3 regions of the Arthrobacter monumenti genome follow, and region 1 is predicted to be linked to each of the others. Evidence: riboswitches for the same ligand, from Rfam matches in the RefSeq annotation. Region 1 holds a riboswitch; each other region holds the start of a gene.
What was found. Region 1 has a riboswitch for S-adenosylmethionine ahead of ACX80B_RS13320 (flavin reductase family protein). Riboswitches for the same ligand answer to the same signal wherever they lie in the genome.
Positions count from the first base shown of each region.

Region 1 (10,688 bases):
ACTTTCCCTCGGGACCGCGCTGTACACCAGTCCGGAGCAGGCCCGCGAGTCCGCCGCCGGTCCGGCCAGCGACATCTACTCGCTGGGCCTGGTGCTGATCGAGTGCCTCAGCGGAAAGCCCGCCTTCAGCGGTATCCCGATGGCCGCGATGCTCGCCAGGACAATGCGCCGCCCGCAAATCCCGTCCGGTCTGCCGCCACGCCTGGCCGCGGTGCTGAAGTCGATGACCGCCGTCGATCCGGGACAGCGGCCCGCCGCCGCCGAGGCTGCCCACGCGTTGGCCGGCGCTTGAGCTAACCTGGACGCGCCTGAGCCGGACCACGATCGCCCCGCTTTCTGCCTTGCCGCCTGCCGGCTTAGTACTTCGACTTGCCGCCCGACTTACTGCTTCGAGTGGAAAATGCCGGTGAGCGAAGGACACGGGGGAATGTCCAACGCTCACCGGCACCGTTGACCAGCCTGGGCTGATCGTTCTTCACTCGCACCTTCATGAGGTAGAAACAACGTTAACAACGCACCTTGGGAAGTCACCGGTCGCGAACTGTCAGGACGCTGGGAACGGTGCAGCGGCATCGAAATTACGACGGCGGCCATGCCTCTGGATGATGACGGCTACTAGACTCGATTTCCGATGAGTACTCCAAACAGCAACCTCAGTACCGTGCGGGTGGACGCCTGGCTGTGGTCGATCCGCATCTACAAGACCCGGTCCGCAGCCACCGCAGCCTGCCGCGCCCATCACGTTCGCCTGAACGACACCCCGGTGAAAGCCTCGCAGACCGTGGTTCCAGGCGACACCATCCGCATTCGCCAGTCCGGCTTTGAACGCGTCCTCGAGGTCCGGCGCCTGATCGCCAAGCGTGTGGGTGCCGATGCCGCCACCCGTTGCTACACCGACCGCACTCCGAAACGGCCGGCCCTGCCGGCGCTCGGCCTTCCCCAGCGCGACCGAGGTAAGGGACGACCCACCAAGAAGGACCGCCGTGAGCTCGAACGCTTCCGGCGCGGAGACTAACGGACTCCCCCACCGTCCCAGTCCTCCCAAACCACGGTCCCGCAAGCAGGCGCCGCATCTGGCCATTCACGAGCGTCATTCCATGAATCACTCGTCCTCCACAACCTGCCATTCGGGCTTCGCCATCCACATTCGAACATTTTTCTCCCTACTGCGCCGCGCCCCTGGATACGGTGGATACATGTTCGGCAATTCAGCTACAGAGGCAACTGAGACGTCGGTCCGCGCCAATGCGGCCGACGGCGGCTCCCCCTGGGCTGCCCCGATCACCGCCCCGGATTCCATCGCAGTATGGATAGAAGAGCTCAGGCACTTGGAAGTCGCCTCCAAGAAGGAGTGCATTGACAGTATCGGTGCTTTGGAGGACCTCAAAGCAGCGGCCGCAGCAGCGCAGGCCAGATTCGCCGCGGACTTCGACTCCCGTCAGCGACAGGATCAAGCGGCCATGGGCATGCCGAAGAAGGAGCAGGGGAAGGGAATCGCTGGCGAAATCGCACTTGCCCGGCGGGTGTCCCCCCATCAGGGAAACCAGCACCTCGGCTTTTCCAAAGCTCTTGTCAACGAAATGCCCCATACCCTGAAGGCGTTGACCGCCGGTAAGGTTTCGGAATGGCGGGCCACGCTTTTGGTGAAAGAAACCGCCTGCCTGACAGTTGAGGACCGCGCAGAAGTCGACCACCAAATAGCTTCCGACCAGGACTACCTTCAAGGATTGAGCGATCGACGTCTCGCCGCGGAAGCACGCAAGGTTTCATACAAACTCGATCCGCATTCGGTTGTGCGGCGGGCTGCCAAGGCCACTAATGAACGCAGTGTCACGGGCAGGCCCGCGCCTGACGCCATGGCTTATGTGACGGCCTTGCTGCCCGCTTCCCAGGGAGTGGCAGTGCTGGCGGCACTTACGCGGGCAGCCAACGGTCCACGCGCCGAAGGTGATCAACGAGGGCGCGGCCAGTTCATGGCAGACACCTTCGTCGAACGCATCACAGGGCAGTGGCAGGCCGACGCCCCCGCCGTAGACGTACAAGTGGTGATGACAGACCGGACCTTGCTGGCCGGCGATGGCGAACCTGCCTTCCTGCCAGGCTATGGAGTCATTCCGGCCCAAACCGGACGGGACCTCGCACGGCAGGGCACAGCGGCGGCAGAAGCTTGGATCCGCCGCCTCTACACAGCACCGGTCTCCGGCCAACTCATCGGCATGGACTCACGGTCCCGGCTTTTCCCCAAGGGATTGGCACGCTTCATTGCAACACGCGACCAAATCTGCGGAACACCTTGGTGCGATGCACCGATCCGCCACACCGACCATGTGGTTCCTTGGTCCGCCGGAGGCCAAACCAACGAAACCAACGGTCGCGGGCTCTGCGAAGCCTGCAATTACGCCAAGGAAGCACCCGGATGGGCGGTCCAGGCGGCTCCCGACCCACCGGACACCGGTCCGGACAGAGGCAGCCGGTATAGGACCAAAACGTCCACACCAACTGGACACGTCTATTGGTCCACCGCGCCTAGTCTGCCGGGAGCAACTCCGGCCAAGGCATGATGGTGGCATGCCTTCGGAGAGCACAGCACTGAGCAAGACTTCACATCACAACGCCCTGTCGTCGGACGATGCCGGAAGGCTTGCGGCCGCATTGGGCGAATCGCCGGATGCCACCGTTTTTGTGAACGGCACCAGCGTCCGGCTTCCCCAAGCAGCAACGGCGGCCGTTCTCGATCTGCTGAATCGGTTTGCGAACAATGAGGCCATTACGATCAGCACCAGCGAGAAACTACTCAACACCTCGCAGGCGGCGCAGCTTGCCGGCGTCTCCAATACCTACATGCGCAATCTGACTGACGATGGAACTATTGCTGTTGAGTACCGCGGAAGCCACCGACGTATCCGCCCTCATGATGTCCTCGCCTGGCTGGAGGAGCGTGCCGCCATTGAACATCCGCCCAGCCAGGAGGAATGAATTCCCGGAATCTTACGAACTATTTCCCGCTCTTCTTTGACCATTCGCCCTGTCGGGCTTAGCGTTTATTACGCAATCATGAGTTCCAGCCACAGGCCCTGGCCGGCTGGACAGCAACCCTCTCGCCGTAGTGGGGTGCTCCAGGTGATGATTAGGTCAATCGGGAAAACACCCCCGACTGGCAAGTACGGCGTTTCCGCCGCATCGTTCACAGCCGATGAGTGGAATCGCCTCATTGCAGAGGAAGTGTGAGCGTGTCTCTAAATGCCGATCTAAGTCCCGACGCCCTGCGTCGCGCATTCAGCGGATTCCCCTCGGGAGTTGCCGCGCTGTGCTCCAGCGTCGATGGCAAGCCGGAGGGAATCGTTGCCTCCTCGTTTACCGTGGGCGTTTCGCTCGATCCACCATTGGTAATGTTTGCCGTCCAGAAAAAGTCACGGACCTGGCCCGTTCTCCGCGGCAGCCAGCGGATTGGCGTCTCGATCCTCGCCTCCGGGCACGAGGACGTATGCCTGCAGATCGCGTCGAAGTCAGCCGACCGGTTCGCCGGGCTGGATCTCCATACCACCGAGTCCGGCGCCATCCTGTTGCAGAACGCGGCTCTCTGGCTGGAATGTTCCGTCGAACAGGAAATGCCGGCCGGCGACCATGATGTGGTCCTGCTACGGGTCCACGGCACCTCCACCCAGGAGAATTCGCCCGGTCCGCTGGTCTTCCATGCCTCTGCTTTCCATCATCTGAAGCAACCCGCGCTCGTATAGGGCACTCGTCTTCTTCCTGCCCATCGGCCTCCCCCGGGGAAAAGGGCTCCAGTAACTCCAGCAGTCCTGCCTGTTCCAGCCCCGGCCCCTGCTTCCTACCTGCCCTCTGTTCGTTTCACCCTGCCCAATTCACCTGCCGCAACGGCCCCATGAAAGGACCCCACAATGACCACCACCTTGGACACAAACCAACTGAACGACCGATGGGCCGGCACTCCCCGGCCAAAAAACCCGAACGAATGGCTGTACCGCGCCCAGGAAGTCGCGGACATCCTCGCGGTTGACGCCGTCGAACGGGACAGAGCCAACGAGACACCACGGGCCGAAGTTGAGCTGCTCAAAAGTTCGGGCCTCGTCACTCTGCTCGGCCCGGTCGAGCACGGCGGTGGCGGGCAGAACTGGGAAACCGTATATAAGGTCATCAGGATCATCGCCCGGGCCGACGGCTCGATCGGGCAGCTGCTTGGTTACCACTATCTCTGGGCCTGGGCCGCACGCCTGGTCGCAACCGATGCCCAGATTGCCGCCGTCGAAGAGCTCTACACACGGGACAATCTATTCTTTGGCGGAGCCGTCAATCCCCGCGACAGCGACTTGATCATCCACGAGGTGGACGGCCAACTCGCCTTCAACGGCCGCAAGTCCTTTTCGACCGGCGGGCAGGTTGCCGACCTTACCGTCATCGAAGGCGTTCTGGACGGAACCGAAACGCATGTCTTCGCGATCGTCCCGACAGACCAGCCGGGAATCATTTTCGGACAGGACTGGAACAACCTCGGCCAGCGGCTGACGGAATCCGGATCCGTAGAGATCAAGGACGTGCGCATCGACTGGTCGGATGCCGCAGGATTCGTCGACGGCGAATTCCAACCGCTGGTCTACAACACCCTCAACGTGCCGGCCATCCAGCTGGTGTTCGCGAACTTCTATCTGGGCATAGCGGAAGGCGCATTGACGACGGCGGCAGCGTACACCCGCTCGACGAGCCGAGCGTGGCCCTACGGCGGGGACAACAAGGAACGCGCCACCGACGAGTGGTACGTGGCGGAAGGCTACGGCCGGCTGCAGTCCAAGCTGTGGGCCGACGCCGCGCTGATTGACCAGGCAGGACGGGAAATCAGTGCTGTCCTCCATGACGACCGCGAAAACCTGACGCCGGAAGTCCGCGGTGAAATCGCCGTCCGGATTGCGGCGGCGAAGGCACGCATCATCGACGACGGTCTTGAGACCGCCACGAAGATCTTTGAGCTGACCGGCGCCCGGGCGACAGCCAACGCCGTCGGGCTGGACATCTTCTGGCGGAACCTGCGCACCCACAGCCTGCATGACCCGCTCCCCTACAAATACCGGGAGGTCGGCCGCCACACGTTGCTCGGTGAGATCCCGGAACCGACCTGGTACACCTAGGAACGAGGCCGGTCCACTAGAGACGTCGCCGCGTGGGCGCCTGCCGCAGTTTCCGACGACGCTGCGCCGGGCAGCCACGCGTAGAGCACATCCGGTTCGCGCTCTTCATTGCCGGCGCCGTCGGTCATCTTCCTGATGGTGAAGCCTGCGTGCTCGTAGAAACCACGAGCGTTGGTATTACGCTGAAAGGTCCAGAGTTGAAGTCCCTCCGGGTTGAGGTCCTTGGCCTGCTGCAGCAGGAGCCGGCCAATTCCCGTCCTCTGTCCGGAGGGAAGGACGTACAGCTGATCGACCCAGCCTGGCCGCAGAGCCAGGACGCCGAGGAGTTCATTATCGACGACGGCGGTCCACACGCTGGAGCCGGGCAGCAGGACATTCGCGACCCACCATGAGTCCTCCCTGGCCGTGTGCGGAACATACAGCCATGGCATGGCTTCCGACTTGGAGAAACGGATTAAGGCGCCGATTGCACCGGCATCCGAGTCAACGGCGCGGCGAAGTTTCACCCTCGCCGATGGGCCGAATCTGCTGGTGACATCCATGGACTTCCCGACTAGATTCGAATTAAGCAGTTCAACACTGATGACAGGAGCGCCACGATGAAAAACAAAATTGTACTGGCAACGGGCATAGCCGTCGGCTACGTCCTCGGTTCACGGTCCGGCCGGGAAAGCTACGAAAAGCTGAAGACCAAAGCCAATGAACTATGGAAGGACCCGAAGGTTCAGGACAAGGTCTCTAAGACAACCCAGACGTTGAAGAACAAGGCGCCCGAAGTAAAGGACCAGGCCAGCGAAGCTGCCAAAAAGATCCAGGACCGGGTCAGCCACAGCAAGCACGCCAGCAACAACGGGCAGGCTACGGAGACGGGGCCGAGCGGTGGCGACCCATACAAGGTCGAGCCGCAGCCTTTCCAGGCTCAATCCGACGAGACCCGGCCTTCCACCAACAACTGACCTGCGGCGCGGCATTTCCCGCCGTCGTCGGGCGGTTACTGTCGTCGTCGGGCACGTCAAGCTGTCAGGATCCGGCCACATCCGGCCCTGGGCGGCTTACAGGAAAATCCCTTCCTACAGGAAGTGCGCCTCGCATGCTTGAATCTGACGCGCCAAGAGGTTGTTCCGGTACCGCAATTCGAAGGCAATCAACCGGATTTCCCGGTTAATCTGCTCCCGCCGTTGGGGACTGTGCTGAAATGCTTCGAGATGCCCCGTCAGTTTGGCGAACTCAGCTTCCAACCGGTCTGTGGTTAGCTCAATGTAATTGTCGCTGATCATCACGCACCTCCTTTCGTATGCCGTTAATTTCGCAGTCCGTCCTAGGAAATACCTTGGGGTGGGACGTACCGCTGGCAAAAGTCCTCCGATAGGCTCGAACTCATGGACTTTAGATATCTCGGAAACAGCGGCCTCAAAATCTCGGAAATCACCTACGGCAATTGGCTCACCCACGGCTCACAGGTGGAGAACGACGTCGCCACCAAGTGTGTGCATGCCGCCCTTGACGCCGGGATCAGCACTTTCGACACCGCGGATGTGTACGCCAACACCGCAGCGGAAACTGTTCTCGGCGAGGCTTTGAAGGGCCAGCGCCGGCAATCACTGGAAATCTTCACCAAGGTTTTCGGTCCCACCGGGCCGAAGGGACACAACGACACAGGGCTCTCCCGGAAGCACATTATGGAATCGGTCGATGGTTCCCTGACCCGTCTGCAGACCGATTACGTGGACTTGTACCAGGCACACCGGTACGATTTCGGAACCCCGCTGGAGGAGACGATGCAGGCGTTTGCCGACGTCGTCCGGCAAGGCAAGGCACTCTACATCGGAGTCAGCGAATGGACTGCCGACCAGATCCGCGCCGGGCACAAGCTGGCCGAAGAACTGGGCGTCCACCTCATCTCCAACCAGCCGCAGTACTCCATGCTGTGGCGCGTTATCGAGTCCGATGTTGTTCCGGCGTCGGAGGAACTGGGTCTGTCCCAGATTGTTTGGTCCCCGATCGCCCAGGGCGTGCTCACCGGTAAATACCAGCCCGGACAGGCGCCGCCGTCGGGCACCCGCGCCACGGATGAGAAGGGCGGTGCGGACATGATCAAACGCTGGATGTCCGACGACGTCCTCACCGGGGTGCAGAAGCTTCAGCCGATCGCGGAGGAGGCGGGACTGACCATGGCTCAGCTCGCCATCGCCTGGGTGCTGCAGAACCAGAACGTGGCCTCGGCCATTATCGGTGCATCCCGTCCGGAACAGGTCGAATCCAACGTGAAGGCGGCCGGCGTGACCTTGGACGCCGACACCATGTCCCGGATCGACGACGCCGTCGGGTCCCTCGCCGAACGGGATCCGGCAATGACCAAGTCACCCGAGACCCGCCAGGCCTGACGGCATTTATCCGTGGGGGCTACGGCCCCCACGGATTTACCGCTGGTTTCTGTCCTCGTCACCGAAGTCACCCGGCGGGACAGCACCTCCGCCATGGGTGTGCTGCTCTTCAGTAATCGAATCGGCATGTTCGTCCGGTATGGTGGCGCCGTCGCCCCGAAGGCCGGAGTCTTCTTCCTGCTCCTCATTGTCCTCAGCATCGCCGGAATGCTTATTGTCCGCGACGCATTCCTCATCGGCCACGATATCCCCGGCCTCGCGCTGGGCCGCTTCGTGGTCTCGTTTAGCACGCAGAATTTCGTCCTGCTCGTTGAGCAGGTTTCCGCCGACCATGTACGATTCGTGGCCCGGCGCGGATCCTTCCGTCATCGCGGTCTCCTTCCTTAGACCAGGCTCTCTTTCTGCTGCCTGGAAATCTCAGTCGATCCGCCACAGTTGGAGCAGCTGACCTGATACCGCCGCTTGAATGTGAAGAGCGGGACGAAGAACAGCGTGAACCGACTTGCCCGCTCCTGCAGCCGTTGGTCAACATGCTGATGGCAGTAACGGCAGTTGCCGGGCCTGACGGACAGGGTGTTGAAAACGGTCTTAACACCAAATAGAACGAACATCTGCGCCTCCTCGGGTCGCTACCTTACGGAGCAGCCTCAGCATACCGTTTGAACAGAGCCAGTTGGTCACCATCAGCCTCTGCAACCGCGGCACGGATTTCATCCGCCATGTCGGCCAAGTCTTCACTGACCACGACGTCGGCGGTAATGGTCAGCCGTACATTGTCGCCGTCCTTGGCGAAGTCGTAGCGGTACGCCGTCTGCACATCGCCCTCGCTGGTCGTGAGCGTGATGCTTCGTTCCGGGTCCAGCGCGGTAATGGTTGCCGTCCGTTGATGCCCGTTGGAGCTGTAGTCGATGGCCATCCCCAATTCCGGCCGCCCCTCCGCGTACATATGCGTCACTCCGGGCATCCATCCTGAAGCCGCGTCCCAGTCGGTCAGCAGTTCCCAGGCGCGGGTGAACGAAACGTAAATCAGTTCGGTGTCGGTGAAGGCAGTGTTTGCACCCATAGCTTGAATCATGCCTTGCATGGCGGACGCTGTGAAGAGCGAGGCGTCGGAACGACGACGGTACGCACCTGAATGGGCACGCTGCTGGCCTGAGCAGCCGGATCAGGCGTCAGGTATCCAGGCGAGCTGGACCGGCGTCGGATTGCCTTGCCAGGTACCGGTTACGAAGTGAGTGCCGGTGGTTTTGCCGCTCAGATCGAGGACGCGGTTGATAGCCAGGTCCTCCGCCCCGGTCCTGATGGTGGTGACGTCACCCGCCGTCGTCGGTTCTGCGTGAATCTGTTCCGGCAGGCCGTCTCCGGGCGCGCCGCCGGGTTCGATCTGCACGGAAGATGGCAACTCCTTGAGCTCACCATCGTTGTTCAGGTACTGCTTCGCCTGCGGCTGGCCGGCCAGCAAGGTCGCGGCCAGGGCTGCGGCATAGACGGGATCACCACAGGCATCGTAGACCCATCGCTGGCCGAGCACCGAGTGTTCCATGGTGCCGATCAGCCACTCTCCGGCAGCTTCCAGCGGCGCGCCACGGTAAGTCAGCGGGGCCTGAAAGACCTTATCTCCTGCCCTGACGAGGTGGGTTTCGATGCCGACCTCGCCGCCGGGGTCGTCGAAACGGAAGGAACCAACCAGCTCCAGCTCCTCCGGATCGCCATCGAACCATGATTGGGACGGCAGCCAGTGCGTGAGAAGGTCCAGCTTTGTCGGTTTCAAGACCGCATCGAAAATGATCGCCATGCAGGCCAGCCTAGGCGATTGGCACGACGACGACGGCGGCACCTGGGTGGGTGCCGCCGTCGTCGTTCTGTGGTTTTTAGTTGGTCAACTGAACAGGGCTGTCACCTTGGTCAGGGTGATGAACAGGCCGTAGCAAAGCGGGATTCCCACCAGGGCCCAGGCAACAGTAACTCGTGCATTTTCCATTTCTATGACTCCCTTGCTTCTGCCCGGATCTTGTCCCGGGGCTCGGCCGGTTCGTGGAATTTCTCATCGACCGGCTTGATCATGAGGTTGGCGATGAAACCGATGATCAGCAGTCCGACCATGGTCAGCAGTGCCGGTTGGTAGGCCGCTGCGGTCAGTTCGCCCGGCGTGCCCTGCGCATCCAGGAAGGCGTTGACGATCAGCGGTCCGGCGATGCCGGCGGCGGACCAGGCGGTGAGCATCCGTCCGTGGATAGCACCAACCTGGAACGTGCCATACAGGTCCCGCAGGTAGGCCGGCAGGGTCGAGAAGCCGCCGCCGTAGAAGGAAATGATGAAGAATGCGAGAACCACATACAGGGCGGTGGCGCTGGATCCGGCGAGTGCGAGGATCAAGTACAGTCCTGCCCCGACCCCGAGATAGACCATGTAAATGCGCTTGCGGCCAATGTGGTCCGAGGTGGTGGACCAGCCGAAGCGTCCGGCCATGTTCGCGATGGACAGCAGACCCACGAAGCCGCTGGCGACGCCGACACTTACCAGCGAGACGCCGTCGGGCTGGCGGAAGAAGTCGCGGATCATGGGTGCGGCCTGCTCGAGGATGCCGATGCCGGCTGTCACGTTGCAGAACAGCGCGATCCAGATCAGCCAGAACTGCTTGGTCCGGATCGAGTTGGCGGCGGAAACCTGATTGGAGGTGACGAGCGATTTCGCCTTCACCTTTGAGGGGTCGAAACCGGCCGGCTTCCAGTCCTCGGCGGGGACCCTGATGGTTAAGGCGCCGAAGAGCATGTAGACGAGGTAGATGACGGCCAGGGTAATGAACAGCATGCCCACGGCTTCACCGCTGGCAACCCAACCCTCCGTGCCGGAATCCGGATCGTAGGCGGACAAAAGGAAGGCGGACAGCGGGCTGGCGATCAGGGCGCCGCCGCCGAAGCCCATGATGGCCATGCCGGTGGCGAGTCCCGGGCGGTCCGGGAACCACTTGATCAGCGTGGAGACCGGCGAGATGTAACCGATGCCAAGGCCGATACCGCCAATGACGCCGTAGCCGAGGTAGACGAGCCACAGCTGGTTGGTGAAAATTCCGAGCGCTCCGACCAGGAATCCGGTGGTCCAGAAGAGCGCCGATGTGAACATGGCTTTGCGGGGGCCGCTCTTGTCGACCCAGGTGCCC
Region 1 is NZ_JBTNCY010000008.1:73,574-84,261, forward strand. Features, by position in the region: gene ACX80B_RS13300 (serine/threonine-protein kinase) at 1-292, shown strand, start outside; gene ACX80B_RS13305 (RNA-binding S4 domain-containing protein) at 632-1,015, shown strand; gene ACX80B_RS13310 (HNH endonuclease) at 1,197-2,561, shown strand; gene ACX80B_RS13315 (helix-turn-helix domain-containing protein) at 2,569-2,976, shown strand; SAM riboswitch class IV at 3,051-3,170, shown strand; gene ACX80B_RS13320 (flavin reductase family protein) at 3,225-3,737, shown strand; gene ACX80B_RS13325 (acyl-CoA dehydrogenase family protein) at 3,903-5,144, shown strand; gene ACX80B_RS13330 (GNAT family N-acetyltransferase) at 5,141-5,686, opposite strand; gene ACX80B_RS13335 (YtxH domain-containing protein) at 5,744-6,100, shown strand; gene ACX80B_RS13340 (hypothetical protein) at 6,215-6,421, opposite strand; gene ACX80B_RS13345 (aldo/keto reductase family protein) at 6,524-7,528, shown strand; gene ACX80B_RS13350 (hypothetical protein) at 7,565-7,897, opposite strand; gene ACX80B_RS13355 (zinc-ribbon domain-containing protein) at 7,912-8,139, opposite strand; gene ACX80B_RS13360 (SRPBCC family protein) at 8,163-8,591, opposite strand; gene ACX80B_RS13365 (CG0192-related protein) at 8,694-9,323, opposite strand; gene ACX80B_RS13370 (hypothetical protein) at 9,322-9,456, shown strand; gene ACX80B_RS13375 (MFS transporter small subunit) at 9,408-9,509, opposite strand; gene ACX80B_RS13380 (OFA family MFS transporter) at 9,512-10,688, opposite strand, start outside.

Region 2 (10,688 bases), on a different contig from region 1:
AGGTTCGACGTCGGCCGCTTCCTGCAGCCCGGCGATAGTCTTGTCCAACGCATTCAGCGCTGCCGCAGCTTCGGCGCGCTCTTGCCGCCGTTCCTTTTCCAGCTCCTGGGCTGTCTCGAGGCGGCCAGCGGCTTCCTGCTCGGCGTCTTGGGCGCGGCGTAGGTCCGCACTTGCTGCGAGCATGGTCTCAAGTTGCCGGGTCTGCTCGGCGCTTCGGGCATGGGCGGCGTCGACGTCGATTTCCTCCCAGCCGAGATGCTCCAGCTGCTCGAGGGCGGCGGCCCTCGCCTGTGCGGCGCCACGCATGGATTCGACTTTGTCAATTCGGACCCGGGCGTCCTCAACCTCCGCGCGCACCGCCTTGAGCCGTTCGATGAGGAGCTCCAGCTTGGATTCGGTATCGAAACCGAGATACCAGTTGCCGCGGTCGTCGACCTTGTGCCGGTCATCCTTCTCGTACCGCGTGCGGGAGCGCTTCACCTGTCCGGCCCGGGTCACCGCGCGTTCATGGCGCCCAAGATCAGTCGGCGAGTCCACGCATGCATAATCAAACCGACGGGACAGTTCCGTGTGCAGCCAGGCGGCCATCGGGGAATCCGCGACCTGAACGCGATGGACCAACGACGACGGCGCATCAGTTTTCCGTGGCGCTTCGACGCGGGCAGGAATTTCTTCCAAAACCAACCGGGCGCCGAGGTGAACGGAGTCGACGGCGTCGCGCACGGCGGGCAGGTGTGTCGCCGGAACAAGCATGACTGTGGCCAGCGGACGGAGCACCCGCTCGATGGCACCGCTCCAGTCGGCGAATTCGGGCAGCACCTGCAACAACTCCCCGGCGAATGGCAGCGATGCCTCCGGCAGTCCCGCCTGGCTGGCAACGAGGTGACGGGCATCGAGCAACCGGCGGTCGAGGTTGGAACGCTTGCCGTGTAGTGCCTCCAGATCCGCCTCGAGGTTCCGCTGCCGGGCGGCCGCATCGGCGCGTTTGTCATGGACGGCGATCAGCTCCGTTTTGGCCCGTTCGCCGGCGGCCTCCAAACCTGAGCGTTCATCGCGGGATGCGGTCCGCAGTTCCTCGTAGGCGGCGACCGAGTCGGGGAAGTCGACGCCGACGTCGGTCAGCCTGCCTTCGATGTCGGCCCGTCGCCGCTGGACGTCCCGCAGCCTCTCATTGGCCAATTCTATGCGTTCGCGCTGCTGTTGCAGGGCCGATCCGCCACTTTCCTCGACCTGCCGGCGCGTGAGCGAATGCGCATCCTGACAGTCCCGGCTCTTCCCCTCGGCCCGTTTGGCGGCGTATTCCGCGGTTAGCAGCACCTCTGCTGCGGTTTCGCGGGCGTTGCGGGCCAACCGCAGTTTCCATTCGTCCTTGAAGGCGGGTATGACGTCGTTAAGAGAGGTGGCGTCCGCGGCATCCGCTGTGCCCGCTTCGAAAGTGCGAACTGGTTCCTCAAGTTCGTGGAGATGATCGCGTTGGCGTCGCGCTTCAACAACGGACCGGTGCGCTTGCGAGAGTTCGGAAAATTGCGCGACGGCATTCTCCGCCAATTTGAACGTCTTAGGGGCGTCCAGCATAAAGGAGCGGAACAGGTCATCAAGATTACCCAAAGACTTGGCGGACTGTGTCTTGTGCAACAGGAGGACCGCGTTGTCTCCCGAAATCCCCAGCAACCGGCAGAACCGGTTGGCGAATGCCGAATGCTTCGACGTCACCAATGCATCCGGCCAGGCAGACTGGATCCGCCTATGCTCAACGCCATTGCGCATGTGCTCGACAAAGTCGGTCAGCGCGGCTTCTTGCTGCAAGAGCAGACTCAGTTCCTGTACCTCTGCCGAAGTGGTGGCCCCGCGGCGGAGGTGGTAAAGCTTGACCAGGAGCACTGGCTTATTGTCGGTGCCGTCGGTGTAGCGCAAGAGTATGCCGCTGAACGTGGCGCCCGGGCGCAGATAGTCGCTGGAGATCTCGCCGGTATCTTCATCAGCGCTGCGACGCCACGCCCCGCGCATGTAACTAACGAGACTGCGGTCCTCACCCCGTGCCGCCGTATCCTGCGCGGCGGCGTTGAACCGCAGCTTGCCCCTCGGGGTCAGCACTGCGGAGACAGCATCGACCAGCGAGGACTTTCCGGAGCCGGAACTGCCGGTGACGAGGAATCCCATCCGCGCGACGTCGACGGCGTGGTGCCCCGTGAAAGTGCCCCAGTTTAGTACCTCGACTCGGTCCAGCCGCCACTGTCCGTTACGGATACCGGTCATGGTCTCTCCCCGTGCTCGTCCGTGTCGGTGGCCTCTGCGGGCCCTTCCCCTGCCATGGTGCCATCCGGCTCAGACAGTTTCTCGTCGTCGGGAGCGTCTTGCTCATCGCCGGCCCCGTTGCCCGGTTCAAGAACAACTTCGGGCTCGTCGCCCTCCGCGTTTTCCGATAAACGGCGGTATTCTGCCCGCACGGCAGCGATCTCATCGGGCCCGAATACCAGCCGCAACACCGGTGAGATTTCGAACCGTCCCTCGGTCGTGGTCGGCGCAAGCAGACCGTACTTAACCATTTTTTGCCAGGACGAATTGATTCGCTTGGCGAATCCGGCTGGGTCAGCGTTGTCTTTGCCGCGGTAGACCTGCAACTGATCGGCCACCTCGTCCGCACCGACGATGGCCTTGGCGCCGGAGGCCTCATGCAGCAGTTGCTGTCGCAGATGCAGCAGCAGTGCCGTGTCCAGAAATGTCAGCGTTGCTGTGCGTATCACTTTCGGTGCGTCGACGTCGGCACCGGCGTTGCGTACAAACGCAATTTGGGCCTCGTGGTCGGCGACCAGCTCGAGGAACATGTCGGCCAGCCGGGCACGGATCTCCGCCTCGTCGGCCAGCAACGCCGACCAGAGGTTCGGGTGCCGTGCCGCCGACAGATAGGGCCCACGCAACAGTTGTACGAGCGTTCGGCGGGAGGCTTCGCGCAGGGTGCCAGTGTCGCCATCCCAAAGTCCGGCGGCGGATCCGCCCACTGCGGCCTCCGGATCGGTGCCGGCGTTTGGAGGGGCGCCCATGGGCTCGGTATGCGGCTCAGTCATGTCTCGATCCTTTCGCTGAATAGGTAGCGGCCAACCGTCCCGCGGCGGGGGGCCGTTGCCACGGCATCGAGGGGACCGTTTGGTTTGCTGACGCCGACGTTCGCACTGCTGGATTCCCAGGTGACGTCCTCGCGCCCGTCCAGGGCAGTGGCATGCTCTTCAGCAAGCACCAGCAGGCCGACGACGCTGGCCACGCCTTGGGTGGCCGGATGCCAATCGAGCACCTCGGCAATCGTAGCGGCTCCGTGTTCGACCAACACTGCGTTGACGTTGTCCTCAAGTTCGGCCATGTCGATCTCGGAAGCCCGTGCGAGCGCGCGAAGCTCCTCGACGTCGACCGGGGCAGCAGCGTGTTCGACGACGTCCTGCGCGGCCTCGAAATCGGCCGGATTGTGCAGGTTCAAGGAGGCGACGGAATCGAGCGGAACGCTGGTCAAGTCCAGCCGCATATCTGTTTTCACATAGGGCTTGACCCGCGTCGACGTCGACATGGCCTCGCCTAGAGCCTCGCGCAACCGGCGGCTGATCAACCGCTCGTGTTGCAACTGCTGGCTCTGGACGAAGCGGCGAAGGCTCCGGCTGAAGGCGGTCATCACGGCATGGATTTCCGAGCTTCGGTCCTGCAACGTGGGCAACAGCCGCCGCAGTACGCGTAGCTGGGTTGGCGACAACTGTTCGACGAAGTCGCGGTCCATGATGCCCGCGACACTGTCCTCGAATTCGAGCCCGTGTTCAGGATCGAGCAGCAAGGCGTAGAAGCCGGAGAAACTGCGGCCGGCCTCGGACTCAGCGAGCAGGTCCACACCGCGGAAGATGTTTTCCAGCACGGATGAACGCGGCCCATCCTGTTCTATGAGACGTTCACGCAGATTCCGGTTGAGGGACTCCATTTGCGCCCGGACGCGGGCAAAATCGGCGGGCACCTCTTCGGCGAGGGAGAGGATGTCGCGGATCCGCTCGACGGCTTGCTCGGTGTGCAGGACGTCGACGTCGCCGCCTTGGACCCGGTCGATCTGCTCATCGATCCGGTCGCGTTCGGCGCGTAGCGCGGCCAGCCGGGTCTCGACGTCGGGGTCCGTGTCCCGGGCGAGGGTGCGCAACCGATCCAGGATCGTGGCCAGTCTTGACTCGGTGACGGTCGGGCGAGGTTCGGCCAATTGAATGACGAAGCGGATGGCGGTTAGGGCGCCCTCGGACAGTTCCAGTGTTTCTTCCCTGGCTCTGTCGGCAGTTCGCCGAATGAGTATGCCGTCGTTGCGCCAGTCGGCGCAGTAGGCCTGGGCTGTTTGCGGTAGGTCTAACCCGTTGCCCCGCAGCTCCTCGAGATCCTCCTCGATCCTGTCGAAGAGCACCGGTGCGGCGAGCCGACGCTGTTCGGCGCCCAGATGCCGTCCTAGTATGGCGACGGCGACGGCAGCGTTCCTGCCACGCAGCATGATCCAAGCAGGGTCGTCCTTCTGAAGCCGGGATGCGACCATGGCCGTGCGGAGAACACTCACAGGTCCAATCTATCGACTGGTACCGACAGATAAAGATTCCTGTCCCGATACCGTGATTGATCAACAAAAAGCTTGGCTGGCCGTGTCTTCGCTGTCGTTGGCAGCGGTTAAGTTGAACCATGTGATTACCGGGGAACTCAACAGCCAAGTCAATGGCGTATGGAACCCCTTCTGGTCCGGCGGCATTTCCAATCCGCTGGAGGTGATCGAGCAGATCACCTACTTGCTATTCCTACGCCGCCTCGACGACAAACACACGGCCGACGAGAACCGGGCCAACCGTTTTCATCCGTTCCCTGATCGGCCTCGATCTGGAAACAGTTCAGGAGGCGTTCGCCGGAGGGCACTTTTTCCGGAGTGGCGGGTGGGAGACATCGTCGTTCTCATCCAACGGCTCAACCTTAAGGCCAGACTGCAGGAGTCTACGGACAACGCGCAGGTCAGAGGCATATTCGGGCGCGGATGAACTCCACGACGGGTCCGGCCAGCGAGGCTCCGACTTCCTCAGCGGGGCGCTTGTTGCCTGCAACGTTGAAGGAATGGTCGCCTCCCTCGAACCAACGAAGGGTTGCGGTTGGTCCAATGCCGGCCACGACCGGCTCCAGCTTGTCCGTGCTGGCCAAGGGGTCGCGGGTTCCCTGCAGGAAGAGCATCGGCACGGTCAGGCCGTAAAGGTGTTCGTCCCGGATCTTCTCCGGCTTGCCCGGTGGGTGCAGCGGATAGCCGAGGTAGATGAGACCGGCGGCCACCATCCCTTCCGCCACCGCCATTGAGGCCATCCGTCCGCCGAAAGACTTGCCGGACGCCCACAATGGTTCGCCCTCGGAACGGGCGGCGGCTTCCTCCATGACGGACCGCCAGGTGGCGATGGCTTTCGGAGGCTTGTCGGGGAACTTCTTGCCGGCTTCCCGGTACGGGAAGTTGAAGCGCAGGGTGGCAGCACCGGCGTCGCTCATGGCACGGGTGAAGCCGGACATAAAGGGATGGTCCATGCCGGCTCCGGCCCCGTGGGCCATGACGATGGTGGCGAACGGCGACTCGGGGCGCGCGTAGACGCCTGAGACGGTGTCGTCTCCGGCGGTGATGGTTATTGGTGTTTCAGCGGTCATGGCCGGCTGCCCGCTTGGAGCGCGATCCCATGCTCGGCGAAGCATCGATCGACCGCCCGGTGCCTATCCCTTCCAGCAGCTCGCGGATCACGGAGAGCGCATCCACTTTCGGGGACCAGCCCAGTTCCGATCGTGCCCGGGTGGTATCCATCGGAGGCGCGCCGCGGGCCATATCGATCCAGCCGGGATCGAGCGCCACCAGCCGGAGCTTCCAGCCAACCTGGACCAGGGCACGCACCAGCGACGCGGGAACGGGCAGCCAACGTTTGGCGCCAACCAATGCGGCGATGGCGTGCGGGCCCAGCACCGGGTCAGCGGCGATATTGAATGCTCCGGCGGCGCGCTGATCGATGACGCGCCAGTACGCGTCAGCCAGATCGTTGGCATGTACGGCTTGGAAGATGAATTCGGCGGGAAATGGCAATACCGGGATGCGCAGCCGGTGGATGGACGGCGTAGGAAGCCATCCGATGAAGTAGCCTGCGATCTGGCTGCCGGCTTCGGCCTGGAAACTCAGTGCCTGGCGGATTCTGGAGACGGTGATGTCCGGGTGTTCCGCCTCGAAATCGTCCAATAGTGCTTCCTGTTCGGCCTTGAAACGGCTGTAGTGGGAAGACTCGATCCCATCGGTCGGCCAGCTCTCGTCCACGAGCCGGTCTTTCGGCCCGGCAGAGTAGGCACCCAGCGAGGAGGCGCAAACGATCTGTGAAACACCGGCCTCCGCGGCGGCAGCGAGCACATTGGCGGTGCCGCCCACATTGATGCGCCGCATTGCTTCTTCGTCCCGGTTCGGCTGCAGCACCCAGACAAGATGTACGACGACGTCGCACCCCTTGAGTGCGTCGACAAGCTCTGCGTGCCCGCCCGAGGCGACGTCGTGCCGAACCCAGGTGACGCCGTCGTACGGTTCTGCCTTCCCGTCCGGCAGCCGCCGGGCTATTCCGACCAGCTCCACCTCGCCGTCGTACTCTGCTGCTGCCTGCTTGAAGCGCCGCAACAGCGCCGTCCCGACGTTTCCGGTAGCCCCTACGATCGCAATACGCATGCTCTGACGGTAGCAATGCGGCGGCGTCACAACAATGCGCCGCCCGAACCGTACCTAGTGGGCCAGTGCCGCACTTCCGATCCGGAAGCTGCTGCCCTTGTGTTCGTCGGGCAGCTTGTCTCCCTTGTTGAACAGCTTGTTCCGCAGGGTGCCTTCGACGTATTCGGTGGGGTAGGCGCCGCGCTTCTGGAGTTCCGGCACCACGAATTCGATGACGTCCTCGAAAGTCCCGGGGGTGATGGCGTAGGCAAGGTTGAAGCCGTCGACGTCGGTCTCGTCCACCCAGGAAATCAACTGTTCGGCGATTTCCGCTCCGGACCCGACCATGCGCGGACCCAAGCCGCCGATGCCCGCCGACTCGGCGATGTCACGCAGGGTCCACGGCGTGCCATCGTCGTTCACCTTTTGGAAGTTCGTCACCGCGGACTGGATGGCGTTCGAATCCACATTGCCAATCGGCTCGTCCAGGTCATGGCCGGACAGGTCCACGCCCATCCAGCCGGACATCAGCGCCAGCGCCCCTTCGTTGCTGATGTACTGCTGGTAATCCTGGTGCTTCGCGTCTGCCTTCTCCGAGGTCTCGTCCGTGATGATGGTCAGCAGTGTGTAGATGCGCACCGAATGCCGGTCTCGGCCCGCGGCTTCGACGGCGTCGCGGATCTTCTTCACGGTTTCCTTCAGCCGGGTCTTGGTGGGGGAGCCGACGAAGATCGCCTCGGCGTTCCCGGCGGCGAATTCGATGCCGCGGGGGGATGCGCCGGCCTGGTAGATCACCGGAGTGCGCTGCGGTGAGGGCTCGCTGATGTGGCTCAGCGGGACGTTGAAGTATTTGCCCTCGTGGACGATGTTGTGGACTTTGTCCGGGTCGGTGAAGACGCCGGTTTCGCGGTCGCGTACGACGGCGTCGTCCTCCCAGGAGCCTTCCAGCAGTTTGTAGATGACCTCAAGGTACTCATCGGCGTGGTCGTACCGTTCGTCATGCTCCAGTTGGTCCTTCGCGCCCAGGTTCTGGGCCGCGGAGGGCAGGTAACCGGTCACCACGTTCCAGCCGACACGGCCATTGGTGATGTGGTCCAGTGTGGAGAGCCGGCGGGCAAACGGGTACGGATGTTCGTAGGCGGTGCCGGCGGTGATGCCGAAGCCAAGGTGCTCGGTGACGAGGGCCATGGCAGAGACGAGCAGTGCAGGATCGTTGACCGGTGTCTGGGCGGCGGAGCGCACCGCCGCGTCGCGGTTGCCGCCGAACGCGTCGTAGGTACCCAGCACATCGGCGATGAAAATCCCGTCAAAGAAGCCCTTCTCGAGGGTCTTGGCCAGTTCGGTCCAGTAGCGGATATCGGTGTAATTGGCGGACCGGTCATCCGGGTGGCGCCACAGTCCAGGCGACTGGTGGCCGACGCAGTTCATGTCAAAGGCGTTGAAGCGGACGTGCCGCGGGGAGTTCTCGTTCGTTGTCATCGCAGGGGCTCCTTCGAATCGGCCCATGGAATGCACATCCTGCCGCATAGCTCCGCGCCGGGTAGGGCGGGAGAGTCTGCTTCAGCTGATGCTTCTCCATCGGTCCTGGCAGTAGCACCTTTTTCGTGTCGAAACACGACTTGGTTGCTGCGGCTTCAACGATCCAGGTCTCTCGGCCGCTCGGGATGGTTACAGCCTCTATTGGACCCCAAATGGCCCGTGTAACGAAAATTCTCCCCGGTCACAATCCGTAACGCGATTCCTCAGGGGAGGGATGGGACGGTGTGGAGAATCCAATGCGGGTCGCGGCGCAATGGGGCGAGCGTCCTACCTGGGAAGCAACTGCGGGTGGAACTTTTCGGTGACGTCGGGATGGGCGCGCGCCCGGCCCTTGAGCATATTGGCGCCAAAGCTCGAGAGCATCGGGTTGGACGGATCGTCCGTTCTGCCGCGGGACGCAGCTTGTAGGCCGCGGGGGAGCGGAACCGGGTCGATGATTGCGTCCAGGCGCGGAGCCCAGAAGAAGGGCACCGAGTAGCGGTCGACGCCGGGCGGCGGAGCAGTGACGCGATGAACAGTGGCCGTGATGAAGCCGTCGGTGGCAACTTCGAGCATCTCGCCCAGATTGACCACCAGTGCGCCCTCTATCGGCTCCACGGGCAGCCATTCGTCAGATTCCGGCGGCCGCACCTCGAGCCCGCCGACCATGTCCTGCAACAGCAAGGTGACAAAACCATAGTCCGCGTGGACTCCCACACCCTGGTTGCCGGCGTCCTCAACGACGCCACCGACATAATGCACCAGCTTCCCCATCCAGTGCGGAGTGCCGGCAAACGGCTCGTCGAAGTAATCCTCCGGTAGGTCCAGACCCACTCCGATGGCGGAGAGCAGCTCCTGGCCAACGTTGGACATTAGTTCCGCCCAGGCCATGGCGTTCTCCCGCAGCCCCGGCTGAACCTCGTCCGGCCATTGGTTGGGGCCACGGAGCAGCCAATACTGCTGATCCTGCGGATACTCGGCGACGGGTTCACTCTCCGGCGAGTAGTCCAGTTGCTCGCGGGCGTCGGCCTGCCCCTGGGTCCGTTCGGTGCCCATCCGGGTGTACCCGCGGAAGTGCGGGGAGTTCCGGTTGTCCAGCTTGAGCCGCTCCTCCAGAGGCAGGTCGAAGAAGCGTTTCATCGAATCGAGGAGTGCGGACACCTGCCCGTCGGCGGCGCCGTAGCCGGTGATTTGGAAGAAGCCGACGCGATGGGCTGCATCGCGCAGCTGGTCGATGAACTCCGGATTGAAACTGCCATCGGCCAGCCGGGCGGTGCTCATATCCAGGACGGGAATCGTCGCCTGAGGTGCATTCATGTTCGCAGGCTAGCACCGGCGGCCGCAATGAGAAGCATGAACATTACGGTTTAATTCATCTTCCCGGCGTCGCTGTTGGGCGTGAAGCGGACGGCGAAGGGTCCGGGCGGATATACCGCCCGGGCCCCTCATCTATCCTGAGACTGGGTTACCCCATCCCAAGGTCTTTAGCCGTCCTGCTTCTCCATCAGCTTGTCCGGCGGAGTTCCAACAACCTTGATCTTGTCCCAACCGAGGAGCTCGCCCTCGTCGTCGAAGACCACGATCTTATTCCGGCCAGGGCGGGTGTCTTCCGGGGTCGTCACCGTAACGGTGCCGTCCGCGGAAACCTCGTGCCATCCCAGGCTGGAACTTTTGAGGTAGACGTGGACCCAGGCGCCGGCGTCGAGGTTCTCCAGGACGACGTCGGAGGATCCGCGGGGGAACTTCTCATCGTCCAGGCCGAGGTCGATCCTGCTGTCCTTCTTCAGGTCCTTCCGGTCCGCCGGCTCAGGGACGAAATCCGGCTTGCCGTTCCCGTCGTCCTCACCGCCGTCGTCGGTGGTTCCGACCTCGAGCGGCAACACCTCGGCCTTGCCGCCATCGGCACCGCCGAAGGTCTTCAGCGATTCCTCCTGGTACAAGTTCGGATCTCCCGCACCAATGGCGCCGGTGTTGTTGTGCAGGTGCAGGAACAGCGCCTGCGCATCGGTTACGTGCTTGGCCCGGTGTGCCGTGACGCCGTTGCCTTCGTGATCGTCGAACAACAGGTCTGCCGGCCCGTCGAACTCGCCTGGCTCGAACCATACAGCCGGGCGGACCGGGTTGTAGGAGATCCAATCAGTGGAGTCGACCGGAACGGCGTTGCCTTCCTCGTCAGCGCTGTAGTAACTGGTGGTCACTACCCGGTAGCTGATGTCCTTCGCCGCTTCCGGGTTGAGGCCCAGGTCGGAGAATGCAACCGGCAGCGTCATGACATTCGTGTCGAACGGGTTGGTCTTCTCCGTCTGGAAGTCCGCGTTGCCGGCCATGTTGTTCATGACCTGCAGGCCGACTTGCTCTCCGGTTTCCAGGTCGTAGAGGAAGACCAGCACCAGATCCAGTCCGGCTGCCATGCCGGTCCGGGCGAGGTAGTCCGCCCTGCCATCGGTGTTGATGTCGATCTCGACACCAACAC
Region 2 is NZ_JBTNCY010000012.1:76,029-86,716, reverse strand. Features, by position in the region: gene ACX80B_RS16425 (ATP-binding protein) at 1-2,256, opposite strand, end outside; gene ACX80B_RS16420 (DUF4194 domain-containing protein) at 2,253-3,065, opposite strand; gene ACX80B_RS16415 (DUF3375 domain-containing protein) at 3,062-4,564, opposite strand; gene ACX80B_RS16410 (type I restriction-modification system subunit M N-terminal domain-containing protein) at 4,617-5,030, shown strand; gene ACX80B_RS16405 (alpha/beta hydrolase family protein) at 5,005-5,673, opposite strand; gene ACX80B_RS16400 (NAD-dependent epimerase/dehydratase family protein) at 5,663-6,718, opposite strand; gene ACX80B_RS16395 (LLM class flavin-dependent oxidoreductase) at 6,773-8,176, opposite strand; SAM riboswitch class I at 8,270-8,368, opposite strand; gene ACX80B_RS16390 (isopenicillin N synthase family dioxygenase) at 8,504-9,532, opposite strand; gene ACX80B_RS16385 (S8 family peptidase) at 9,700-10,688, opposite strand, start outside.
Region 2: linked by a shared signal. The riboswitch ahead of ACX80B_RS16395 (LLM class flavin-dependent oxidoreductase) and the one ahead of ACX80B_RS13320 (flavin reductase family protein) in region 1 are both predicted to bind S-adenosylmethionine.

Region 3 (10,688 bases), on a different contig from region 1:
AGCAGCAGCGTCTATGTATCGCGCGCGCGATCGCCGTCCAGCCCGAAGTCATCCTGATGGACGAACCATGTTCGGCCCTCGACCCGATCTCGACCCTCGCCGTCGAGGATCTGATCGACGAATTGAAGAACAACTACACCGTCGTCATCGTCACGCACAATATGCAGCAGGCAGCGCGCGTTTCGGAGAAGACCGCTTTCTTCAATATTGCAGGCACCGGTGAGCCCGGCCGCTTGATCGAATACTCGGACACCACGGATATCTTCAACAATCCGAAGGAAAAGTCGACAGAGGATTACGTTTCCGGCCGCTTCGGCTAAAAAACGGGCCGCTCCGCTGCCCGAACAGGGCCACAAGCCAGTGGCTAAGGATCCTTTTGGGTGGGATCATTGTGTATGGCTGTTTGTCGGGATCCGCCCGGGAAGCCGGCCTTCCAGGCGTGTGGAGTCATAAGGACGAGGTGGCACTCATGGCGGCAGCACAAGGAACCTTGAACCGATCCACTCAAGGCATCGATGATTCGGTCGGTGAGGCGTTCGAGGTGCTCAAGGCCTCTGCACAGCAGCTTCTTGAAGCGTCGGTATCCGGGCTCACGACGGCGGCTTTGAATAAGATCGAAGAGATAGTGGAAAAGGTCGACGTCGACGAGATCGTGGACAAGCTTGGGGATCTCGCCGGGGGCACGCTTGGTGATCTGGCCGCGGACAAGCTTGAGGACCTCGCCGCCGGTGGTGGTCCACTGATGAACGCCGGTTTCGGAGCCCTGCAGGCGGGTTTGTCGGGTAAGAACCCGGTATGGGCGGCCTTCAAAGCCGGGTGGTCCGGGGCGAGCACCAAGACCAAGGCGATCGTGGTCCTGTGCGTGGTTTTAATCCTGCTCCTGGCGCCGGTGACCCTTGTCGTGCTCCTGCTGGGATTGCTCATCGCTGCCATCGTGGCAGTGATCCGAAGCGCCAGCCGGTAACCACGGGGCGGAACCGAAAGTACCGCTGCCGTTCACCCATTGTTCTCCTGTCCCCGAGGGTTCCGTTACCTGGGCTCAATACCTTCAAAGGTGTACGAACAAAGCTGGACCGGTGCAGAACCGTGCATCGTTTCCACGGGACCTTGGAAGGGGCACCAACTAAGTGAAGGCTCTCCGATATGGCCGCGCAGCGGCCGTTCTCACAGCAGGCGCACTGGCTCTCTCAGCCTGCGGCACAGACAACGCGACCGGCACCGCGCCCGAGGGTGAGGGCGCTACCGCAGGCTCTTCGCTCACAGGAACGCTGAGCGGTTCCGGCGCCTCATCCCAGAAGGCGGCAATGGACGCCTGGAAGGCCGGTTTCGCTGGGATTCACTCCGGTGTGACCTTGCAGTATTCGCCGGATGGTTCCGGTGCTGGCCGGGAGGCATTCCTCGCCGGTGCCGTTGACTTCGCCGGTTCGGACTCTTACATGACGGAAGACGAGATCGCCCAGGCTGCGGAGGTGTGCAGCTCCGAGGACATCGTCGAGGTTCCGGCCTACATTTCGCCGATCGCCGTCGCCTATAACCTGCCGGGTGTTGGGGAATTGAAGCTCGACGCGGAAACCATGGCAAAAATCTTCGCCGGTGAAATCACCAACTGGAACGACGACGCTATCGCGGAACAGAATCCGGATGCGGACCTGCCGGACCTGGAGATCACTCCGGTCAACCGGTCGGATGACTCCGGGACCACGGAGAACTTTACAGATTACCTCCACGAGAACGTCCCGGATGTCTGGACCACCGAGGCCGACGGCAACTGGCCCGCCGACCTCCGTGGTGAGAACGCCAAGGGAACCTCCGGCGTCGTCAGCGTTGTCACGGACACTCCCGGTGCGATTACTTATGCCGACGCTTCCGCCGTCAACGACGAGCTGGGCACAGTCCAGGTAAAAGTGGGCGAGGAGTACGTCGAGTTGAGCTCCGAGTCCGCGGCAGCGGCCGTGGAGGCGGCAACTCCGGTCGAGGGCCGCGGGGAGAGCGACATGGCGCTGGAACTGGACCGCACCACAACTGAAAGCGGCGCCTACCCGATCGTCCTGATTTCCTACCAGATCTACTGCGGCGAGTATGAGGACGTGACCACAGCCGGACTCGTGAAAGCCTTCGGCAAGTACGTCGTCAGCAAGCAGGGCCAGCAGGACGCCTCCGAATCGGCAGGCAGCGCCCCGCTGTCTCCGGCGCTGCGCGAGCAGGCAACCGCGGCAATCGACTCGATCTCGGCGGCCGGCTAACCACACAGCCGGGAAACCGCGCATTCATCCCTACGCTGGCACCGCCCGCCCGACTTGACCGGGCGGGCGGTGCCGCAGTTACGTACCACCGCCGGAAAACAGTGCCAGCACCCTGGCGCTGTTTTCCAGCCCACTTTCATGGAGCAACAAAATGGCTAACCAGACGCTGACGCGCACAAAATCACGGCTGACCAAAGGGCAGCTGCCGAACTACGCACCGTGGGTCGTGCTGGCAGCAGCGCTGATTATCGCCTCTGCCGTGATGACCCTTACCGGTTTCAGCATCCTTGGGTGGTCTGTCCTGACCGCTGTGTTCTTCGTGACCGGGCTGACCGGGATCTCGTGGACGGTCGAGGGAGCGCGCAAGGCCAAGGACCGAATGGCGACCTGCCTGGTCTATGGGGCGTTCATCATCGCGGTCCTGCCGCTGATCTCGGTCCTTTGGACGGTGCTGGAGAACGGCCTGCCCGGGCTGACGTCGAACCTCTTCTGGACGTCGATGAGTGGAATCACCGGCCAGCATGACGAAAGCAGCATGGCCAACGGAACGGCTGTCCTGGGCGGTGCCTATCACGCCATCGTGGGTACGTTGTTGATTACGTTGTGGACGACGTTGATTTCGGTTCCGGTGGGGTTGTTGGCTGCGGTTTATTTGGTTGAGTATGGGCAGGGGACGCGGTTGGCGAAGGCGATTACGTTGTTTGTTGATGTGATGACGGGTATTCCTTCGATTGTGGCTGGTTTGTTTGCTGTGGCGTTTTTTGCCGTGGTGGTGGGGCCGGGGACGAAGACTGGTTTTGTGGCTGCGGTGGCGTTGTCGGTGTTGATGATTCCGGTTGTGGTTCGTTCGACTGAGGAAATGTTGAAGATTGTTCCTAATGAGTTGCGTGAGGCGTCGTATGCGTTGGGGGTGCGTAAGTGGCGGACGATTATGAAGGTGGTTATTCCGACGGCGATTTCGGGTATTGCTTCGGGTGTGACGTTGGCGATTGCGCGGGTGGTGGGGGAGACTGCTCCGATTTTGGTGACGGCGGGTTTTGCGACGTCGATTAATTTCAATGTGTTTTCGGGGTGGATGGCGTCGTTGCCGACGTTTATTTATACGCAGATTTTGACGCCGACGTCGCCGTCGAATCCGGATCCGAGTGCTCAGCGGGCGTGGGCTGCGGCGTTGATCCTGATCATTATGGTGATGCTGTTGAATCTTGCTGCGCGGTTGATTGCCCGTTTCTTCGCCCCCAAGACCGGCCGCTGACCGCCCTGCCGCTCAGCTTACAAAATGGGATTCAGGGCGAGGAAAAAGATGCCGCCCATGAGCGCCGTGGCGCCAGCGGTCATGATCCAAACGGCCACGACTTTCAGCACCAGGACAACGTGGACTGAGTCGAATCGTTGATTGGCGCCGGCACCGACAATGGCTGAACCGACGGTGTGCGTGCTCGAGACCGGCATGTGCAGACCAATGGCGCCGACGAAGAGCATTACTGCCCCCAGACCCTGTGCAACGCTGCCGCGCATGGGATCTATCCGGACCAGCCTGCGCCCCAGGGTATGGGCGATCCGCCAACCGCCAAAGAGCGTCCCGACCGCCATCGTTGTCGCTGCGAACAGCTGCACCCAGAGCGGCATGCCACTGCCCGAAGCGAAACCGGCGGCCATCAATCCCAGCAGGATTACCGCCATCGAACGCTGTCCGTCCTGCAGGCCATGTCCAAGGGCGAACGCCGCAGCGGAGACCGATTGGGCCATTCGGAACCGCTGATTAATCCGGCGTGGTTGGCTGTATCGGGCGAGCCAGGTGATGGGGTAGACGAGCAGGAAGGCCAGCACAAAGGCAACCACCGGGGAGAGCAGCAGCGGCAGGACGATCTGCAGCCATAAGTCGGTATTCCCCACCCGGTTCCCGCCCACCAGCGTGGAGGCGAAACCGGAGCCAAGCAGGCCTCCAAGCAAAGCGTGCGTCGACGACGACGGGTACCCCCGCCACCAGGTACCCAGACCCCAGAGGCAGGCGCTGGCCAGCCCGGCCAACAGGATGCCCAGCCCTTCCGCACCGGACGGCAGGCTGATCCATTCGTCGCTGATCAACAGGGCAAGTGTGGTGCCCAGCAGGGCGCCAACCAGGTTGAAGATGGCAGCCAGCAACACCGCGATGGTGGGGGTCAAGGCCCTGGTGCGGACCGCCGTCGTGACCGAATTTGAGACGTCGTGGAACCCGTTGATGAAGGCAAAAGCGCCGGCAAAGCCGACGACCAGCACCAGCAGGAACAGTTCCACCTACGATTCCTTGACGATGATGCTGCCGACATGCGTGGCTACACGCCGCATCTCCTTGGTGACGTCGACCAGTTGGTTGGCCACGTCCCGTCGCCGGGCGTAGGGGGTGGCTTTGTGGTCCTTGAGCAGCTCGAACACGTAGATCCGGTGGGTCCGTTCCGCGCGTTTGGCAAGGCGCAGGACTTCCAGCCAGTAATCCTCAAGATCGTCGAGCTCGCCGAGCTGCTGCATCGCCTGGACGGTCAATTCAGCCTGCCGGCCAATGACCTCGAGCTGCTCGGTGGCTCGGGCCGAGAGCCGGTCCAGCCGGTACAGCGCTATCAGTTCGGCCGCGCCGTCGAGCTTTTCCATCGCCTCGTTCAGGTATCTCGACAGCGCGTACATGTCCTCGCGCGGCAAGGGATTGATGAAACTGGTGCGCATGGAGGTCATCAGGGCGTAGTGCAGATCGGTGGACTTCGCTTCATGCTGGTGCATCTGCTCGGCCAACCGCTCGAAGTCGTCAGTGGACGCCCCGAGAATTTCCGATAGGGTCTGTACGCCAAGGGTCAGCTGGGAGGCCATTTGTGACAGAAGGTCCAGTCCGGCGTTTTCCTGCGGAAACAGGCGTAACTTCACTTGCATCACCTTCACCTGTCGAAAAATGGTGCCACGGGCCGGGCTCACGCGTGCAGAATGTCTGCGGGCACCACTTTACTTCAGTGCCGGAAAGGGCATAAAAATGGTGTCGAACCGGGAGCGCCTCTCGGCGGAAGGCCGCTCGAAGCGGCTATCAGTTGGAGCCCGGGGCTGCCACGGTTCGACACCACCTTCAGTCTTCTACTTCGACCGAACCCTGTCAACAGGAACGGCCCACCCGTATCGATGAGACGCAGTCACGCCGCCCTTTCAGCCCGGTTTTCCGACGGCGGCGGCCCGGCAGCTACCCGTGTTCAGCGAAGCATTACGTGAAATTTCGGCAGTGGTTTCGTTTCAGGGAAGTCCATGGTGTCGAATGAGAGCTACCATCCCGAGCGGCCGAGAGACCTGGATCGACGAAGCCGCAGCAACCACCTATACAGGCCGGTGCTACCGCCAGGACCGATGGAGATTTCGGCTGCCGCGCAGGCGTTCTCCCGGCCGCCGGCGGGTGCCGTGCCGCGAAAGGATCATCATGGCAGCAGCGTACGGCAGGTTTCCGGACGGAGAAGCAACTGACTTCGAGGAGCTTGCAGACCGCTTCCGGCCGATTTTCGAGGAGATCGCCGCCGGGGCGGTGCAACGCGAAGCAAGCCGGGAATTACCCTTCGATTCCATCAAGAGGCTCAACGCAGCTGGCTTTGGCGCACTGCGCGTGCCACGGGAGCACAACGGATTTGGAGTCAGCTTCACCGATTTCATCCAGTTGCTGATCGAATTGGCCCAGGCGGACTCGAATGTCGCCCATATCTACCGTTCGCACTATGGTTTCGTTGAGCAATTGAGCTTTGCCCCGGATCGGGTGAAGGACGTGTGGTATCCGCGTATTGTCAAGGGGCAAATCGTCGGGAACGCCTCGACGGAACGCGGCGGCAACGCCCTGGGCACAATGAATACGTTGATCAGCAAGACCGACGATGGTCCGACCCTTAACGGTCAGAAGTACTACAGCACCGGCAGCATCTTCTCGGAATGGATAGCGGTCACTGCTGCTGTGGAGGGGCAGGACGAAAGGGTTTACGCACTGGTCAGCACCGCCGACCCCAACGTCCTCCTCGACGACGATTGGGATGGCTTCGGCCAGCGGTTGACAGGGACAGGCACGACGACGTTCCGTAACGTCAAGGTCGAGGACGACCACGTCCTCGACCGCAGCCGCAAGACCAGCCATGAGCAATCCTTCTTCCAACTCATCATCCTGGCTGTGGAGGCCGGTATCGCGAGGGCCGTCCTGGCCGATGCCCGGTCCTTGGTGGAGAGTCGTCAGCGTACATTCAATACCGGCTCCGGCGTTCCGGTACGCGAGGACCCGCTCATTCTCCAATTGGTCGGACAGATTTCAGCGAAGGCCTTCGCCGCTGAGGCGATAGTGCTGCAAGCGGCGCGGGAACTGGATATCGCGCGGGACCCCAGTCGTAACCTCACCGACCAGCAACGCTACGAACGTGGCGAGCTGGCGGTGGACAAGGCCCAGCTGATGGTGCCACGTCTGGCCCTCGACGCCGCCGATCAGCTATTCGACACCTTAGGGGCCTCCGCGACCAGCCGGAGCAAGCAACTGGACCGGCACTGGCGCAATGCCCGGACAGCCGCGACACACAATCCGATTGTGTTCAAGGCCAAACAGATTGGCGACTTCGAGGTCAACGGAACGACCCCGCAGTCGCTGTGGGCCATCGGCAGCGTCGGTTAGCGCATGTTGCGTTGTGTTACTCCTGTGAGTTTGTCTCATCCATCCAAGCGAAATAGCGTGACACGCAGAATCAAGAGCTCCAACGCTAAAACCCTGGTTTGTTGGACGGCAACCCTCTGACGCTGTAGTGGGGTGCCCCAGGTGAGGATTCGGCCGGTGTGGAGCGACAGGACTCCGCCGGCAAGTACGGCGCTTCCGTGGCGGAGTGCCCGATGATGCAAGGAACTTCCATGGTGTTGAACCAACCCGCCCTTGAGCAGGAGCGCCCGTCCGGACTGACACAATTGCGTGAGAACAAGCGCGTGCTCTCTTCGGCTTTCGTCGGAACCACCATTGAGTGGTACGACTTCTACCTCTATGGCATGGCTTCGGCGTTGATTTTTAACCAGCAGTTCTTCCCGGAATCTTCGCCTGTCGCCGGTATTTTGGCTTCGTTCGCCACTTTTGCCGTCGGCTTCCTGGCCCGGCCGCTGGGCGGAATCATCTCCGGCCACCTCGGAGACCGGATCGGACGCAAGAAGCTGCTGGTCTTTTCGCTGCTGACCATGGGCATCGCGTCGACGCTGATCGGTGTTTTGCCGACCTATGCGACTGCCGGTACTGCCGCCGTCGTCGGCCTGGTGCTGCTGCGTTTGCTGCAGGGACTGTCCGCCGGTGCCGAATGGGGCGGCTCGGCACTGCTGTCCGTCGAACACGCGCCACGAAAGATGCGCGGGCTGTTCGGCAGCTTCACGCAGGTCGGCTCGTCCGCCGGCATGTTGCTGGCCACGGGGGCATTTGCGATCAGTCAGGCGGTGTTCACTACCGAGCAGTTCAGCGCCTTCGGCTGGCGCATTCCCTTCCTGCTGAGCGCTGTCTTGGTCGCCGTCGGACTGTACATCCGCCTTGGTGTTGAAGATGCGCCGGAATTCAGGCAGCTGCAGAGCCAGAACAAGGTCGAGCGCTCGCCGGTGCGGGAAGTCCTCCGGAACCACCCGCGGGCGGTGCTGGTAACGATTGGCCTGCGCCTGGGACAAATCGGGCTCTACGTTCTGCTGACCGTCTACGTGATCGGGTATTTGGCCGAACGCCGCGGGGACAACAGTTCGGCCCTGACATCCATCCTGATCGTGTCCGCCATCGGACTGGCCGGGGGGCCGTTCTGGGGCTGGCTCTCGGACAAGATCGGACGACGGCGGATCGCCCTGACCAGCGCGATTGCCACCTGCATCTTTATTTGGCCATTCTTCTGGTTCCTCGACCACGGACCGCTCGTCCTGCTGCCGCTGGTGATGTTTGTTGGAGTCAGTATCCTGCACGATTCGATGTATGGGGTCCAGGCGGCGTGGTTTGCCGAGCAGTTCCCGCTGAACGTGCGTTACAGCGGCGTTTCCCTCGGGTACCAGATTGGTGCGGTGCTCGGCGGTGGACTCACGCCCTTCGTCGCCGCGTCGCTGCTGCAACTCGGTAACGGCGGGCCTTGGCTGATTTGCGCTTACATCACTCTGCTGGCCGCGTTGTCGGCGGTAGCCGCCGCAGCCGCCAAGGATCCGGCGCGGGAGTACGCGCAGGACAAGAACCTTCCCGACAAATTCTAAGGAGCGCACCTTCGTGCCAAAACCGCTGCTGTTCAACGCCTTCGAAATGCTCGTGCCATCCCATCAATCCCCGGGGCTATGGCGGCATCACCGGGATGAGGGCCGGCGCTACACCGAGCTGGATTATTGGACCTCACTGGCCCAAACCCTGGAGGAAGGCGGCTTCCACGGCATCTTCTTCGCCGACATCCTGGGCCAGTACGACGTATTCGGCGGCTCCGCGGAGGAATCCGTGCGCGGTGGCATCCAGTTTCCGCAGCTTGATCCGATGCTGCTGGTCTCCGCCCTGGCGCAGGCGACCCACAGAATCGGATTCGGCGTGACGGCTTCGGTGACCTACGAGCATCCCTATCTGCTGGCGCGGCGGCTGGGCACCCTGGATCATCTGACCGGTGGACGGGTGGCATGGAACATCGTCACCTCCTACCAGGATTCCGCTGCCCGCAACCTCGGACTGAATGCACAAATACCGCACGACGAGCGTTATGACCGGGCCGAAGAATACATGGACGTTGTCTATAAGCTGCTGGAGGGGTCGTTCGACGACGACGCAGTCACCGTGGATACCGAGGCCAATGTCTACACCGACCCGGAGAAAGTCCGGGGTATCGGCCATCAAGGCAGCGCGTTCCAGGTTCCCGGCCCTGCGTTGGTCGAGCCGTCGCCCCAGCGCACACCGCTGCTGTTCCAAGCTGGCGCGTCCTCCCGCGGGAGGGAATTTGCCGCCAAGCATGCGGAAGCCATCTTCTTCAGCGGCTACACACCGGAAATGACCCGGACATGGGTGGACTCTGTGCGGGATGGACTTGCATCGTCCGGGCGGCAGCGGGACGCCGTCAAGATTTTCGCGATGGCAACGGTTATTACGGCCGAAACCGATGAAGAAGCGCAAGGGAAGTTCAACGAGTACTCCGAATACATCGATGCGGAGGCGGCGCTGGCCTTGTTCGCCGGCTGGACCGGCGTCGACCTCAGTGACGTGGATTTGGACGCACCGCTGGAATACATCAAGACCGAAGGTAATCAGTCCGCGCTCGCCGCTTTTACAACCATGGATCCATCAAGGACCTGGACGGCACGCGAGCTGGCGCGCTTCATCGGTATTGGCGGCCGTGGGCCGGTCCTTATCGGTTCAGCCCGGACGGTCGCTGATGAGCTCGAACGGTGGCAGGACGTCGGCGATATCGACGGGTTCAACCTTTCAAGTGCAGTGCGGCCAGCCGATCTGACGGACTTCGCGCGGTTGGTCTCGCCCGAACTGCGCCGGCGCGGATTGCTGGGAACTCCCGATGCTGAGACGTTCCGCGGGACCATTACGGGTGGGGAATCGCGGTTGCCGGCGGACCATTATGGGGCACGGTTTCGCAATCTCCAGGGATAGAACGCCTTAGTAGCCCGGATCCTGACGGGACCAGCGAGAGGCTTCGGGAAACTCTAGTCGAGTTCTCCGCGGCGCCATGATGCAGCGGCGTGCTCCAGGTCCTCGGCGGTTTTCACGAGCTGGTGGGATTCGCGCGTGAGCTTTGACGCCCGGTGTTCGTTGGACATCTCGGAGTCGTCGGCCATGGTCGCCTGGCCGAGTGCGACCACCCGGCAGAATGCGGCCGACCGTTCCAGAGCGACGTCGAAATCTCCTTCGAAAGCGCCGGAGAGGATGGTGTTGGCCATCGTTTTGACTTCCTCGGCGCCGGGCGGTTCCGCAACCCCGGCAACAACGTTGGACACCTGTGCAACATCCTTGCCGGCCGTGAAATAGGCCGAGATTCGCTCCGGATTCTGCTGCGCGGCGGTGCGCAGGGCGTACAGCCGCCACAGCGCACCCGGCAGGGATCGGGGAGGGCTTTCCGCCCAGAGCTCTGCGACGGCTTCAAGACCTTGTTCGTCGGCGAGTTTGACGAGCCGTTCGGTTACCTCCGGATCGTCACTGGCCCGGCCGTGGTGCACGAGTGCCTGGGCCGCGAGATGTGCAGCTTCGGAAACGCGCGCGGGGTCGGCGCCACCGGCAAATGGCTCAAAGTCGGCAGGCGCAAACGGCTTCGGCTTATGCGGCCGCGGTGCGTTTGAACTGACGTCTTCGCTCATGCCGCGACTCTACTCCTCGGACCTAAAAATGTCTGCCCTTGCGCCCGTCCGCACCCGCCATGGGGCGAGTCGATACTGTTCGCTCTTATGCGATAAAGTGGTTTCGGTCTTACGGCAGCGCTCGCGGTGGTGTACAGA
Region 3 is NZ_JBTNCY010000003.1:260,313-271,000, forward strand. Features, by position in the region: gene pstB (phosphate ABC transporter ATP-binding protein PstB) at 1-320, shown strand, start outside; gene ACX80B_RS05990 (hypothetical protein) at 470-964, shown strand; gene pstS (phosphate ABC transporter substrate-binding protein PstS) at 1,128-2,243, shown strand; gene pstA (phosphate ABC transporter permease PstA) at 2,395-3,498, shown strand; gene ACX80B_RS06005 (inorganic phosphate transporter) at 3,516-4,520, opposite strand; gene ACX80B_RS06010 (DUF47 domain-containing protein) at 4,521-5,138, opposite strand; SAM riboswitch class I at 5,522-5,610, shown strand; gene ACX80B_RS06015 (acyl-CoA dehydrogenase family protein) at 5,674-6,891, shown strand; SAM riboswitch class IV at 6,960-7,084, shown strand; gene ACX80B_RS06020 (MFS transporter) at 7,050-8,468, shown strand; gene ACX80B_RS06025 (LLM class flavin-dependent oxidoreductase) at 8,482-9,849, shown strand; gene ACX80B_RS06030 (hypothetical protein) at 9,903-10,550, opposite strand.
Region 3: linked by a shared signal. The riboswitch ahead of ACX80B_RS06020 (MFS transporter) and the one ahead of ACX80B_RS13320 (flavin reductase family protein) in region 1 are both predicted to bind S-adenosylmethionine.